Regions from separate parts of the Bhargavaea sp. GQ12 genome, predicted to be linked through region 1. Evidence: predicted binding sites of a transcription regulator. Region 1 holds the regulator's gene; each other region holds the start of a gene.
What was found. Region 1 encodes LexA, which represses DNA repair genes until DNA is damaged. Its sites were predicted from a motif close to CGAACATATGTTCG; they were not measured.
Positions count from the first base shown of each region.

Region 1 (3,277 bases):
CATGCGCATGGCTTTACAGCCATCGCGAATCCTACCGTCAACTCTTACAAGCGTCTGGTGCCGGGCTATGAAGCACCTGTATACGTCGCGTGGTCGGGCACGAACCGCAGTCCGCTTATCCGGATTCCGACCTCGAGGGGATTGAGCACACGGGTCGAAGTGCGTTCGGTCGACCCTACAGCCAATCCGTACATGGCGATGGCTGTCCTTCTCGGAGCCGGGCTCGAAGGAATCCGCAACGGCATGGAGCCTCCGGAATCCGTCGACCAGAACATCTATGAGATGAGCCTCCGTGAACGCCGGAGCATGGGCATCGAAGACCTTCCGGCAAGCCTGAAAGAGGCGCTGGGCGCCCTTGCAGACGACAAGGTCATCCAAAATGCCCTCGGCAGCCATATCTACAAGAATTTCATGGACACAAAAGAAGCGGAATGGAACATGTTCCGCACAACAGTCCACCCGTGGGAGCGGGAGCAGTACATGAAGATGTACTGACTGCACGCAGATAAAAAGTGAGCGCAGCCTAATCGGTTGCGCTCACTTTTCTGTTTAAAGTTGTTCTATGGCTTCCCTGACCGGCGTGTCGCCTGAAACTAGCTCGAAGGAAAGGTTGCGGGTATTCTCCTTGTCCAGCGCTTCAAAGACGGCATGGGCGACATCTTCCCGTGGAATGCCGCCCGGCTCCAGATGTTCTGAAGCGGATACCCGGCCTGTTCCGGGTTCATCCAGCAGCAGGCCGGGACGGACGATCGTATAGTCCAGGCCACTCGCTCGGAGGATGTTGTCGGCGTGGTGCTTTGCCACGTAGTACGGACGGATGGCGTCAGACCAGCGTTCCCTGTCCTCGGCACCGATTGCGCTCACCATCAGGAAACGACCGACTCCCTTTTGTCCGGCGGCTTCGATTGCCTTGGCGGCTCCATCCAGGTCGATCAGCAAGGTTTTGTCAGGGCCGGTATGCCCGCCGCTTCCCGCAGTAAACACAACAGCATCCATATCTGCCATTATCGAAGACAGATCTGCAGTGCTGCCTTCAAGATCGGCAACGACGGTACGTGCTCCCATATTTTCGAAAACTGCCTGCTGCTCTTTTTTTCTGATCATGGCGGTCGGTGTATGCTCACCGCTCTCAACGAGAAGCTTCACCAGCATCTTGCCGATCTTGCCGTTTGCTCCGATGACAAGTACGTTCAAAATGATCCATCTCCCCTCTCATGCTAATGAGTCCACTATATCGGAACGGAGGGGCAGGGGACAATGGAAAGACGTCGGGCTGCAGACATGAAAAAAGCCGGCAGCGCGTTTCCGGAAAGCGGTGCCGACTGAATGATGATCCGACCCTGCAGGATCTTACTGGATATGGCGGTAGACGCCCACAACTTTACCGAGGATGGATACCTGGTCGACGATGATGGGATCCATCGACGGGTTTTCTGGCTGGAGGCGGAAATGCCCGCTTTCTTTGAAGAAGCGCTTGACTGTCGCCTCATCCTCTTCAGTCATTGCGACAACGATTTCACCGTTATTCGCGGTGCTCTGCTGGCGCACGACGACATAGTCACCGTTCAGGATGCCGGCCTCGATCATGGATTCGCCCATGATTTCCAGCATGAACAGCTGGTCGTCCGAGCTGCCGTACTGATCGGGGAGAGGAAAATATTCTTCGATGTTTTCGACCGCTGTAATTGGCTGGCCTGCTGTAACCTTCCCGACGACCGGGACCTGAAGAACATCCGCTTTAGGGATGGCGTCGCCGGTTTCAAGAATTTCAATAGCGCGGGGTTTGGTCGGGTCACGGCGGATGAGGCCCTTGTTCTCCAGGCGGGCCAGATGGCCGTGGACCGTCGAACTGGAAGCGAGCCCGACAGCCTCGCCTATTTCGCGGACGGAAGGCGGATAGCCTTTCGACCTGACCTCTTCCTTGATGAAAGTCAGGATGGCTTCCTGCCTTTTCGACATTTTCTTCAAACGGATTCACCTCTTCTTTTAACGTATTAGCTAGTTCCAAGTATATCAGCCGTCTCAATGAAATGCAAACATAGGTTCGAGAAAACCGCTTGACAAAAACATCTGTTCGCATTACGATGGGGTTATTATACGAACAAGCATTCGAATTTCTATTAGGAGGGGCCATTTATGAACCTGATCCGCAATTATTCTTACGTTGTATTCTTATTTCTCATCGCCATTGTTTCAGTCGCCATGCTGCCGGGACAGGAAGAGCCGGAACGTGCAATGACCGCCGAAATCCGAGTGAATCCCGGCGATACACTGTTCGCCCTGCATCAGAAAGCGGAAACTTCGCTTCCGGCTGACATATGGATAGAGGAAGTGCTCAAGATGAACGGTAAACATGATTCGACGATCCTTGCCGGAGAGACGCTTCTCGTACCCTCTAAAATGATGTATTCCGATGATATACAGCTGGCCGGTGAGGGAGAGTGAAGCGGGCCCGGACATGTGCTGTATATTGCCGGGTGAGCACTGAGAAAGAGTCCCAGGACATGTCACTAGAGCGTCAGGAGGAAGAGCTGCGGGCATTTGCGGACGAGCTTGACTTTACGGTGACCTCGGTTTTTAAAGACCGGCACAGCGGCTACGATATGGACCGGGACGGTCTCCTGGACCTGATCGACCATGTGCGGGAGGGTGAGGCGGAAATCGTCCTTGTCCAGGATGAGACCCGTCTCGGACGCGGGAATGCCCGTGTGGCAGTGCTGCACCTTCTGCAGAAGGCAGGGGCATCCACTTATACATATACGGACAAAGGTCCTGCAGCGCTGGATGAAATGGACACAATGCTGCTTGAGATATTGGCCATCGTCGAGGAATATCAAAGGAAAATGCATAATGCGAAAATTCGCAGGGGCATGCGCCGGGCAGTGGAAAAGGGCTACCGTCCTGAGCAGAATCTGAAAAAGCGGGGCAATCCCGAAGGCCGCGAACGAATTGATGTCCCGCTTGGGGAAATTGTCAGTCTCAGGCAGAAAGGCCTGACATTCGAAGAGATCGCTTCCACGCTTAGAGGACTCGGCCATGATGTCAGCAAGGCGACGGTACATCGCCGCTACAGAGAATATATCGAGGAAGAACAGACGAGCGAATGAGTTGCGCTCGTCTCTTTTTTTACTTATGTTTAGGACAAATGGAAAGGGGAGATTTCATGCTTTCACCCGAAAAGCTCGCCCGTATCAATGAATTGGCGAATAAGAAAAAGACTGTCGGACTGACGATGGAAGAAGCGAAGGAACAGACATTGCTCCGCAAGGAATATTTG
Region 1 covers NZ_JCAXEU010000010.1:25,357-28,633, forward strand. Annotated here, with positions in the region: gene glnA (type I glutamate--ammonia ligase) at 1-495, shown strand, start outside; gene AC6CHQ_RS10370 (SDR family oxidoreductase) at 550-1,194, opposite strand; gene lexA (transcriptional repressor LexA) at 1,351-1,968, opposite strand; gene AC6CHQ_RS10380 (LysM peptidoglycan-binding domain-containing protein) at 2,137-2,445, shown strand; gene AC6CHQ_RS10385 (YneB family resolvase-like protein) at 2,442-3,107, shown strand; gene AC6CHQ_RS10390 (DUF896 domain-containing protein) at 3,164-3,277, shown strand, end outside.

Region 2 (3,277 bases), on a different contig from region 1:
TTCGAGGTATTCGAGTGTGAGGCCGATGTCGAGGATCGACTTCGCTCCCGCGCAGACGACGGCGACATTTGTCTTGCCGAGTTCATCAAGGTCCGCGGAAATGTCCATCGTCGTTTCGGCACCACGGTGCACGCCGCCGATACCGCCGGTCACGAATACCCGGATGCCGGCGAGATCTGCGCAGATCATTGTCGCTGCGACTGTTGTAGCGCCGAGTTGTTTCGTTGCAAGCAAATAGCCGATGTCACGGCGGGATGCTTTTGCAACGTTGTCTGCGTTACCGAACATTTCAAGCTCGTCATCGGACAGGCCGATTTTGATCTTGCCGTCGATCAGTGCCATTGTCGCAGGAACCGCACCGCCATCGCGGACGATCTGCTCAACTTCACGTGCTGTCTGTACGTTCTGAGGGTACGGCATACCGTGGGAGATGATCGTCGACTCAAGCGCCACAATCGGCTTGCCTGCTTCAATCGCTTCTTTGACTTCCTTGGAAAATTCGAGATATTGTTTCATCGGAGTTCCTCCATTTCAGTTTTAAGTTGTTGTGCCGAGAGCTCCGGGCGCACCGTTGCGCCTGAAGCAAGTGTCTTTGCCGCGTTCAGGAGCCCGCAGCGAATTCTGTCTTCAAAGGCCATGCCGGTCAGGTGTCCGTGGAGCACACCGGAAACGAACGCGTCGCCCGCCCCGGTCACATCTTCCACATGGACACTGCTGATTGCCGGGTAATGCCGGATCCCGTCCGCATTGCCCGCCATGACCCCTTTTGAACCGGCCGTCACAATTGCATTCACGACCCCTTTTTCCAATAAGAGCCGAACCGCTTCTTTCCAGGAATCATCGTCGTTAACCGAAATGCCGGTATAGGCTTCCGCCTCGTCCCGGTTGCAGATAAACCAGGTGACACCTTCAAGATCGTCCGGCATCCTGTCCATCTTCGGTGACGACACCGGAACAATCGCGAGTTCAGTTCCGCTCTGGCGGGACAGCTCCTGCACATGGGCGACGGTCTCCTTCGGGCAGTTCAGGTCGATCACGGCGAGCGCCGCTCCCTGAACGACCGGTGCATGGGCGTCGATGTATTCCGGTGACAGTTCGTCATACACGTCCATATCGGCCAGCGCGATTGCCATCTCACCGTCAGGGTCCAGGACAGCGGAATACGAGCCGGTCGTCCTCCCCGGAAGAAGCGCAGTGTGTGCGAGTTCCACATGAGGCGCGGTGGCCTGCTCAATGCGCTGCCAGTCAGCGTCATTGCCTGCGACCGTCAGAAGAGTCACCGGATGGCCAAGGCGCCCGATATTTTCCGCGACGTTTCGCGCCACGCCTCCGACCGAGGAGGTGACCGTCGACGGGTTGGATGTTCCCGCCTGTACGGATGCCTTGAGGTGGAACTTCCGGTCGACGTTTGCCCCGCCAATCGCGACGACGCGGTTTTCCTCAGAAAGGATATAAGCACGTCCCCGGATGATGCCGCGCCGCATCAGGCCGGATATCAGGTTCGCCAGCGCAGGCCTCGAGATTCCAAGCGTCTCTGCCATATCCTGCTGGGAAAGGTACGGGTTCCGCCGGATCAGCTCAACAATCGCCGCTTCTTTATCATTCATCCCCCCGCACTCCTTTCTTAATAACATTTGTTTATATTATAAACTTATGCCTTTAAATGCGTCAAGTGTTTTAAAGGTAAACAATTGTTCGAAATTCTAAGCGGCACTTGCTTACTTCACCATGCCCACTTCCTGTTTGAAAAAACCGTCCGGCTCCATGAACCGAACCCTATAAAGCGGACAGTTTAATAAAAGACCCTGCTTATGCTGAACTGAACCGAACCCTATAAAGCGGACAGTTCTTTATTCATTCATATTGGCCACGATGTCGATCAGCTGGAGATGATCTCTTGAGCGGACCGAATACACGACGTTCTCGGCCTGCCATTGCAGATTGTGCGCTGCAGCGCCATCACCCTTCATGTCGAATGTGCCGGCACCAACTTCCTGCGGGGCCGGCAGCCGCTTCTGTTCCAGCTTTTCAACAATATCCCGTGCCAGCTGCATCATCTCGTCCCCGGCTTCTTCACTGTTTCGCTGATGCACGAGGAATGACCATCGTCCTTCATGCCACACGAGATGGATGTTTCCGGCACCGGCATCCATATACCCGGTGATGCCGGTGCCGAGATCGGCAGGCTGCCCAGCCTGAATCTCGGGCTCATAGTTTACGCCTGCCCGCGCGCCCTCTGCACTGTCAAAGACAATGGCATCCGCAATGAGATAAGGGGCCTGGTCTTCCAGCTGCGGATCGTCCACGGGAACAGGCTGATCCATCAGATAGTAATACACTTCATACCCTTCGGCATTCACAGCCACCCTGGCAGTCAAATATTGGTCGCCGGTCTCCAGATCCCTCGGGAGCTTCGGTTCGGCACCGGATTCCTGCATGACCCTCTCCCATACATCCCCCAGCACATCCTGCTTCACCTGTTCAGGGTCATCATTCGTCTGCGTCTCCTCCTGCCCGTCCGACGGCCCGCAAGCTCCGAACACCAGCAGGATAGCGACGGGCAGGGCGATCCAGCTTAACTTCGCCATCCTCATCCGCTCCTTCCCCGGAAGTCATTCCTTCTTTCCGTCTTCTTTACCCGTTCCGACCGGAATGAAAAAGACCCGCCCGGAATTCTTTCCGGACGGATCTCTGATTCATTCGATTAAGCTTCCAGGCCCATCTCTCCGCGCACGACTTCCGCGATGCGGCTGACGTAGCTGGCGGCCTCTTCTTCGCTCTGGGCTTCGACCATGACGCGCACGAGCGGCTCGGTGCCCGAAGGGCGGACGAGCACACGGCCGTTGCCCGCCATGTCTTTCTCGACTTCCGAGATGACCGCGGCGACTTTGGCGTTGTCCGTGACCGCATGCTTATCGGTGACGCGGACATTCACCAGTTCCTGAGGGTACATCTGGACATCCGATGCGAGGTCCGACAGCGTGCGGCCGGTCATCTTCAGGACGTTCACGAGCTGGAGCGCGGTCAGCAGGCCGTCGCCGGTCGTGTTGTAGTCGAGCATGATGATGTGGCCGGACTGCTCGCCGCCGAGGTTGAAGTCGTTCTTTTTCATTTCTTCAACGACATAGCGGTCGCCGACTGCGGTCTTGACACTCTTCACGTCATAGTTTCCGATCGCCTTGTAGAACCCGAGGTTGCTCATGATCGTCGAGACGACCGTGTCCTTGTTCAGACGGCCTTCCTCTTTCAGGTGGCGCGCCAGGATAAACATGATCTG
Region 2 covers NZ_JCAXEU010000004.1:169,203-172,479, forward strand. Annotated here, with positions in the region: gene AC6CHQ_RS05565 (pseudouridine-5'-phosphate glycosidase) at 1-516, opposite strand, end outside; gene AC6CHQ_RS05570 (carbohydrate kinase) at 513-1,607, opposite strand; gene AC6CHQ_RS05575 (hypothetical protein) at 1,851-2,588, opposite strand; gene glmM (phosphoglucosamine mutase) at 2,705-3,277, opposite strand, start outside.
Region 2: a site for LexA is predicted at 1,685-1,698, ahead of AC6CHQ_RS05570 (carbohydrate kinase). Genes of this name have one in related genera too.

Region 3 (3,277 bases), on a different contig from region 1:
TAAATGTAAAGAGCGTTGTCGCAATGTCACGGCCCGTTCGTCCACGGCGCAGACGCGCTTCCAGATTGGCGAGCGGTTCCCTGATGGCATCCCGGATCAGGTGGATGTCTTCCTGCATCGCCAGTTCCTCGTCTGTCTGCATGTTGCGGTGGAACTCCAGGCCGCGGTAGCGTTTTACCTGCCACCGCTTTTCATCGAACCATCGCTCCCCGCGGATGCCGTTTGCCAGCACGAAATTTTCAAGGCGGTCCGCCCGGTCCCGCCATTCCGACGGGTCTGCCCCGTGCGGGAAAAACAGGTCGGTCTTGACTGCCCGGAAGATGTCTTCATATTCCCAGCCCTCCGCCACCGCCTCCAGCACCGAACGGCTGAACTCGATAAGCGGATGGTGGAGCATCGGCTTTTTCCGGCTGATGAAGACGGGAACGTCATAGAGCGGAAACACCGTCTCGATCAGATCATCGTAAACCTCCGGCTGCCGGTACAGGATCGCCATGTCCCGGTAGCGCATTCCTGACATCATCAGTAGCCGGATCCTTCTGGCCACAGCGTGGACTTCCGCCCGGGCATCCGCCGCCCGGATCAGCTCCACATCGCCTTCGGCAGAGGCGGTCGGTGCCGGATACCGGTCAAACGCCCCTTCCAGATGGGCCAATGCCTTGCTTCTAAAGCGCCGCGGTGTTCCGAGGTGGAACCCCTCTTCCATCTCCACCGCATTCCGCTTGGCGGCATCCATCAGCCGGGCGGCACTTCCCTGCGCATTAAAAAACAGCTGTGAACCTGTCGGCGCGCCATATGGATCTTCCATGGGCAGAACGACAGTCACTCGCTTGGCATGCATCATGAGCGCTTCCACGATTTCCAGTTCGCGTGTCGTGAATGTTACAAAGCCGTCCACATACACCTCCGCATCTTTCACCAGTTCGGAATGCCGGATCTGGGAAGCGAGGAGCGCCAGATAACCTTCACTGTCTACGTAGGCGGTACCAAGCCGCTCCTCAATCTTGCTCATGAGCAGCTCGAGGTCATCGGCCTTGTCCAGCAGTGCCCTCGGCGCCCCGGCTTGCTCCAGCTCACTGTGCATATCGGTCATCTTCGTGCAGTCAAGGCAATAACGGCTGAATTCTTTCAGAAGCTCTTCCAGCTGCTCCGTGAACCCGCGCTTATCGGCAGCCTGGCGGAATAGCTTGAACTCTTCACGGTTTTCCGCGAGCAGGCTTCGGATCAGCATCCGATAGCCGAAGCCGTTCACTTCCGTCCGGGTGATTCCGCCCGTCTCCTGAAGGATTCTCCAGGCCAGGCGCTTGAAGGTTGCCACTTGGGCCCGGATCGTGCCCTTCAGCCCGAACTCGGTCGACAGGCTTTTCTCCATGGAGAAAGACATCTGGTCCGGTACAACGACAAAAATCGGCGAACCGAGCGGATTCTCCTGCAGCTTTCCGGCGATCTCTTTCCGGATCATCGTGGTTTTTCCTGAACCGGCACGGCCGGTAATCAGCCTGAATGACATCTGCAGCCACCCCTTTCTATTTGGTCATTACAGTATAATAGAAGAAATAAAAACGAACAAACGTTCCTTTCATATGTAATCACAGCGGGGCGTTGCGGTCATCCGATCAGCTTTCCTTTTCGCGTGACTCTTCTTCCCCTGCTGCTGTCTGCTCTTCCTGAATGGACCTAAAGTCATTTTCCACCCGCTTTTCCAGCCATTTTTCGAGTTGCTTTCCGCCCAGCCACAGCAGGAAAATGACGATTGCGACCACTGCGGTACGTCCCGGCTGCGTGATCAGCGAGCGCAGATCATGCCCGATAAAGCTGGCGATGCCGATCATCACGAACTTTCCGGCCATCAGGGTGAACAAATACACCTTCTTCTTCAGATTGGAGAGCCCCGCGACAAGGTTCACAAGCGAAGACGGAGTGAACGGGAAGCAGAGCAATACGAATAACGGCCCGAAGCTGTTGCGCTCCACCCACTGGATCAGTTTCCGGACACGCTCACTTTTCGTAAGGAACCTGAACACCCTCGCATCCCCGTATTTCCGGATGAGGAGAAATACAGTGTATGACCCTGCGACTGTTCCGCCCCAACTGATCAGAAAGCCGAAAAAGAAACCGTACGCATTGGCATTCGCAAGGACAAACACGAAAAGAGGCAGAAATGGGAGAAATGCCTCGATAAACGGCAGCAGAAAGCCCAACAGCGGCCCCAGCGCACGATATTGTGATGTCAGTTCAAACAAGGTGTCAAGATCCAGCCAATTCTCCATGTCCTACCCCCGACTTGATTTCATGTGTCATTTCCCTTATTTTACGCTATTCATGCAACTCTACAAAATGAGGCGTCCACCGAGAAATGTTTGTAGTATAATTCTTATTATAATCATGCAAGAAAGATGTGATTTCATGCAACGAGAAAGCCTTTCCGCCGGTCTTAAAGCGGGATTGACCATCGCAATCGGTTACTTCCCGGTGGCGCTGACGTTCGGTCTGCTCGCCAAGACAACCGGTCTTTCCCTGATCGAGACGGTGGCCATGAGCATCTTCGTCTTTGCCGGAGCTGCCCAATACATATCCCTCAGTCTGATTGCAGCCAAAGTGGACCCCATTCTGATTGTACTGAACACGTTCATCGTGAACATCCGCCATTTCCTTATGACGGCTTCGCTCAATGAAAAGATGCAGCCTGATGCCAGATGGAAAAAAGCGGTCTACGCCTTCGGCATCACCGATGAAACCTTTTCCGTGATCTCCACGACCGGCGATGGCCGTGTCCGGACTTCCTATGCCGCAGGTGTCATCATCCTTTCCTATGCAAGCTGGGTCATCTTTAGCGGAATCGGGCATATGATCGGAGCCAACCTGCCGCTTTTCCTGCAGGCAGCGATGTCAATCGCGCTTTACGCCATGTTTGTCGCGCTTCTTATCCCTTCTCTGAAGGGAAACAGGAAAGTCGTCCTGCTCGCACTGACAGCGGCCGCGATGAACGGCTTCTTTTTCTGGTCAGGACTGCTTTCGACCGGCTGGGCGATCATGGTGTCGACGCTCGCTTCCGCGATTTTTGTTGAAATTCTCTACACGCGCCGTGGCAATGTGATCCGCCGCGCCGTAGAGCGAAAGGAGGGAGCATGATGGGTAACTGGTACTGGTGGATGCTCTTGGGCATGGCGGTCGTGACTTACCTGCCGCGTGCCATTCCGCTCACCTTCCTGGAAGGGAAGGAACTGCCGCCGGCCGTATCCGGCGTGCTTCGCAACATTCCTTATGCCGTACTGGG
Region 3 covers NZ_JCAXEU010000001.1:335,841-339,117, reverse strand. Annotated here, with positions in the region: gene addB (helicase-exonuclease AddAB subunit AddB) at 1-1,510, opposite strand, end outside; gene AC6CHQ_RS01585 (TVP38/TMEM64 family protein) at 1,617-2,270, opposite strand; gene AC6CHQ_RS01580 (AzlC family ABC transporter permease) at 2,407-3,132, shown strand; gene AC6CHQ_RS01575 (AzlD domain-containing protein) at 3,132-3,277, shown strand, end outside.
Region 3: a site for LexA is predicted at 1,564-1,577, ahead of addB (helicase-exonuclease AddAB subunit AddB). Genes of this name have one in related genera too.